DNA from 2 places in the Paraliobacillus sediminis genome. Region 2 is predicted to be linked to the other one. Evidence: riboswitches for the same ligand, from Rfam matches in the RefSeq annotation. Region 2 holds a riboswitch; the other holds the start of a gene.
What was found. A riboswitch is a leader RNA that binds a small molecule or an ion and turns the genes downstream of it on or off. The one in region 2 is predicted to bind S-adenosylmethionine.

Region 1: it holds a riboswitch for S-adenosylmethionine, as region 2 does, so the genes downstream of both, D2K60_RS12655 (5-methyltetrahydropteroyltriglutamate--homocysteine S-methyltransferase) here and D2K60_RS03805 (bifunctional homocysteine S-methyltransferase/methylenetetrahydrofolate reductase) in region 2, are expected to answer to the same signal.

What each region holds. Positions count from the first base shown of each region.
Region 1 covers NZ_QJSI01000002.1:1,305,740-1,308,204, forward strand. The annotation lists gene D2K60_RS12650 (fructose-1,6-bisphosphatase) at 1-930, opposite strand, end outside; SAM riboswitch class I at 1,184-1,282, shown strand; gene D2K60_RS12655 (5-methyltetrahydropteroyltriglutamate--homocysteine S-methyltransferase) at 1,419-2,465, shown strand, end outside.
Region 2 covers NZ_QJSI01000001.1:879,855-882,319, forward strand. The annotation lists gene D2K60_RS03805 (bifunctional homocysteine S-methyltransferase/methylenetetrahydrofolate reductase) at 1-1,244, opposite strand, end outside; SAM riboswitch class I at 1,346-1,453, opposite strand; gene D2K60_RS03810 (hypothetical protein) at 1,666-2,465, opposite strand, start outside.

The DNA of each region.
Region 1 (2,465 bases), on a different contig from region 2:
GATCATTGTAATGGCTTGATGTATCTTCGTGATTTGTAATTGTTCATGATCTGATAGTTTATCCCCGGAATCTACTTTTGGCCTAAAGGCTGGATTATCCTGATAGTATTTCTCCGCAAGATTGAGCAGTGGTCTAAGGTTTATTCCATACACATCTTCAATAATATCTAAATTGTTATACCGCGCACTGATACGAATAATATTAGCAAGACAAACTTTTGATCCCGAGAAAGCACCTAGCCATAGTACGTCATGATTCCCCCACTGAATATCCACAGAATGATAATTAGCAAGTGTATCCATCACTTTATCTGGTTCAGGTCCACGATCATAAATATCCCCCACTACATGTAGGTGATCGACAACCAGTTCTTGGGTCGTATAACTAAGGCCAATTATCAGTTTATCAGCCTGACCAAGGGAAATAATTTGCTGGATGATTTTTGTATAGTACTCTTTTTTATTTATGAATTCATCCGTCTTATATAAGAGCTCTTCTATGATATAAACGAACTGTTTAGGCAATGCTTTTCGCAACTTTGACCGCGTATATTTAGAGGATGCATAAGCAATAAGCTCCATCATATCTTCAATTATTTCTCGATACCAACTATGTAATGCTTCGTCGTTGTTAAAATCATTCTTTATTAATTGTAATTTCTCTACTGGATAGTAAACTAATGCAGCAAAATCATTGATTTCTTTATCAGTTAACTGATCTTTAAACAGGTCCGTTATTTTCTCTTTGACCCTGCCTGACCCATTTCGTAATACGTGTTGAAAGGCTTGATACTCGCCGTGTAAATCACTTACAAAATGCTCTGTTCCCTTAGGAAGATTAAGAATTGCTTCCAAATTAATAATCTCGGTTACTACTTTTTCTTCGCTGTCATAACTTTGAGCAAGTAAATCCAGGAATTTTTTATTCACTTTTGTTCCCCTCTCAAATCGCATCATTATTTTTTTTGAAAATTATTATTCGCATCGAGCATTCTCCCTTACTCGCTTCTTCAACACGAATAATTATGTATACTTTTTTCTGTAACTACTAGCATAGCATAAATTATCAGAATTTTTAATCAAACGTTAATTTTAGATTAACTCTATCACATTTTTTAAAATTCATCTTGACAAGTAGAGCAAATACTAGTATTCTCAAAATTAAGATAACTACAAACAAATAATCTTATCCAGAGAAGTGGAGGGACTGGCCCTTTGAAGCTTCAGCAGCAGACTAACAAGTACTGTGCTAAATCCAGAAGCGTATTGCTGAAGATAAGAGGAGAAACCGTTAATTCAAACCTCTTCTTTTCACAAGAAGGGGTTTTTACTTTTTATTTAACGTTCTTCCTAAGGAATGTCGCGTATGGATCAAGTTTGTTTGTCATCTTAAAACTATTCGGAAGAGGGGAATTAAAATGACAAAAACAGCAACAAAGGCACCATTTAGAGCAGACCATGTAGGAAGTTTACTAAGACCGGAGAGTATCCATCAAGCACGTAAGCAACTTGCTGAGGGAGTAATTAGTAAAGCTGATTTACACGAAATAGAAAATAAAGAGATTAAAAGAATCGTCGATAAACAAATCGAAGTTGGATTAGAAGCTGTAACAGACGGAGAATTCCGTCGTAGATTCTGGCACACAGATTTCTTAGAGCACTTACAAGGTGTTGAGGGTTATGTACCTAACGAAGGTTTTCAATTTAAAGGTGAAGAAACAGAGCGCTATGATGTACGTGTTATTGGAAAAGTAGCATTTAATCCAGCTCACCCGCATATTGAGGAATTCAAAATATTTAACGAGATTGTCGGAGGACGTGCTATCGCTAAGCTAACAATTCCAAGTCCAAACCAATTGTTCAACGCTGGGATTTTAAATGCTGCTATTTATCCTAATATTGACGATTACGCAGAAGACGTAATTACAGCCTATCGCGATGCAATAAAAGCTTTTTACGATGCTGGCGTTCGCTACTTACAATTAGATGACGTGTATATTGCAGGACTTTCTTCACCAGATATCCCGTTTAACGAGGGAATCCATTCAAGAGAAAAATTAATTGACCTAGCTCTACACGTTGTTAACAGTGTATTAGAAGGTAAACCAGAAGATTTAGTAGTTACTACACATCTATGCCGTGGAAACTACCGTTCAAAATGGGCATTTACCGGCAGTTATGACCTGATCGCGCCTAAACTTTTAGCTAATGAAGCAGTAGATGGTTTCTTCCTAGAATATGATGATGAGCGTTCTGGCGGTTTTGAACCATTAGAAAACGTTCCAAACGACGGACCACGCGTAGTCTTAGGCGTTTTCACATCTAAAACTGGTGAACTAGAAGATAAAGAAGTAATAAAAGCTAGAGTAGCAGAAGCTTCTAAATATGTACCACTTGATCAACTATGTATTAGCCCACAATGTGGCTTTGCTTCAACTCACCATGGTAATCTTTTAACAGAAGAT
Region 2 (2,465 bases):
GTAATAGCTAAAATCTCATGAATACCCAGTGTGTGTAACCCCATTAAATGAGACTGTAAGCCGATTAAATTGCGGTCACGACAAGTTAGATGAAGAAGTGTTGTCATAGGTATTTTTTTCTGTTTTATTAGTGTTGCCATTGCTAGATTACTAATCCGTGGTGTGGCTAACGAATTATCAGCCATTGTTATTGCGTCAATGCCAACATCTTTTAATGCTTGCACACCTGCTAAATATTCTTTCGTTTGTAAATTCCTTGGTGGGTCTAATTCGACAATAATAGAATGTCTACGTTCGACAATTTGAGCTAGATCCAATTTTTTTCTAGTAGCTGATTCTTTTACTTCTACAATCTGATGGTGCTTAACGTCATTCTTTTCTACTAAAGGTGTGAGACCTTCGATACCTTTTACTAGTGCCTTAATGTGTTCGGGTGTGGTACCACAACAACCGCCAATTAATCGCACACCTTGATTACGAAATTCTCTAGCACATCGTTCAAAATAGTCAGGGTTATTGTTATAGATTAACTTCCCATCACTGTATGCTGGTAGACTCGCATTAGGATAAGCGGAAAGATAAGCCGTCTTTGGTAAGTCAACTGTTTTTAAAGATTCAATCATATAGTGTGGACCTAATCGGCAATTCACACCAATGATATCTGCACCAGCATCGTCTAATTGTGTTAACGCGTCATTTAACGGTGTGCCATTTTCTAATAGACCAATTTCATGCATGGAAATGTTCGTAATAATCGGAAGATCAGTTGCTTCTCTAGCAATGACTAAAACGGTTTTTAATTCTTCAAGGCTATAATACGTTTCTAAAAGAAGCCCATCTACACCTTCTAATAAAAGACAATAAAGCTGTTCACGAAAAATGCGCTTGATTTCCTCTATTGAACCAAGGTTTTTTTGACTTCCGCGAATACCGCCAATTGTTCCAACAACAAATGTATCCTTATTTGCAGCTCTTTTAGCTATTTTTACTGCTTGCGTGTTAATTTCTTTTACCTTATCTTCCAATCCATAACGTGCCAGTTTAATATAATTTGCACTGTACGTATTTGTTTGGATAACATTAGCTCCAGCTTCTACATACGCCTTATGTGTATGATAAATTTCTTCTGGATGGGTTAAATTTAATTCTTCAAAACAACGATCAACACCATGTGAGTATAACAAGGTACCCATAGCACCATCAGCAATTAGAATCTTTTCCTTCAGTGCGGTTAATAAATCCAATCGATCAAACCTCCTTTTTTAGTTTATTACGTCAAAAAACCCCCCTTCAATTAAGAAGAGGGGCAGTATTATAATTGTTTTCTATAATGACAGCCTTACTCTTCTTATCTTTCAAACATACGTCTGACGGAATTGGCACAGTACTTTTATGTAAAAAGTAAGCTGCCGAGGTATCAAAGGGCCGTTCCCTCCACCTCTCTTGATAAGAAGACTAACTATTTAGTTTTATGTTCCCTGTTATAGTAAGTTACATTCTAAAAAATGTCAACAGCTATAATGAAAATATTCAAACTATTTATTCGCTAAATAAAAGTCGTTTGTAATTATAAATATCATTGAATTGATCATAAAAACACATCATTACAGTTTTATCTATTCTACGTTGAAATCTCATCGATCGTTTAAAAGCTACCATAGGACCTTATATTGTGTAATCTGTAAAACGAACAGAATGCCCGTTGATGATTTGCTCTAACTTTCTAGACTTGGAATATGCTAGTTTAATAATATCTTCATGTAGTGACTTGTACATTATAGAAATGGAATCATCGCTAGTTTCGACAACAGTTTCTTGTGCTTTGATATGATTCTGGAATTGGTTAAAATTCATAATAGAAAAGTTTTCAGCTTCCTTTTTAGCGAGAATTTCCACAACAACCGCATGTTGATTGCCGTAACTTTTGACGAAAATAAGGTCATCTTTGTCAGTGATGGAATACGGTTGGTGAAGATAAATCGAGATATAAACGTCCTCAATATCAGCACATATATTTTTCTTTATACGCACCCATTTTGCTTTAGGTAAGAACCCAATAATAAATGGGTAATTAGTTTCATTAAGTTGATGATATAAAGACCCGACCACATTTTTATGATAGATTACCTGACTATTGGGACTTTGATGCCGCGCATCACCTTCTTGATACCCCTCGCCTGGATGAAAGAAATAAAGTTGATTTATCGAAAGGTTATTTTGAACTGGTAGAGAGACCCCCCAGCGATGCTGTTCATTTAAATATTCGTTGGTACGTTCCCACAATCCACCAACAGCATAAGAATCTGTAATATAAGCGTAATGGTGCAAGGCATCAAACGGATTTTCTGACTCTTCAAAACAGACGTTAACCTTCTTTTTTACTTCGATAGGAATGCTGTGATCTATGCTTAATTGGCGAATGGAATCAGGTGCTTGATAAGAAATAAATCCAGCTCCTTCTAAGC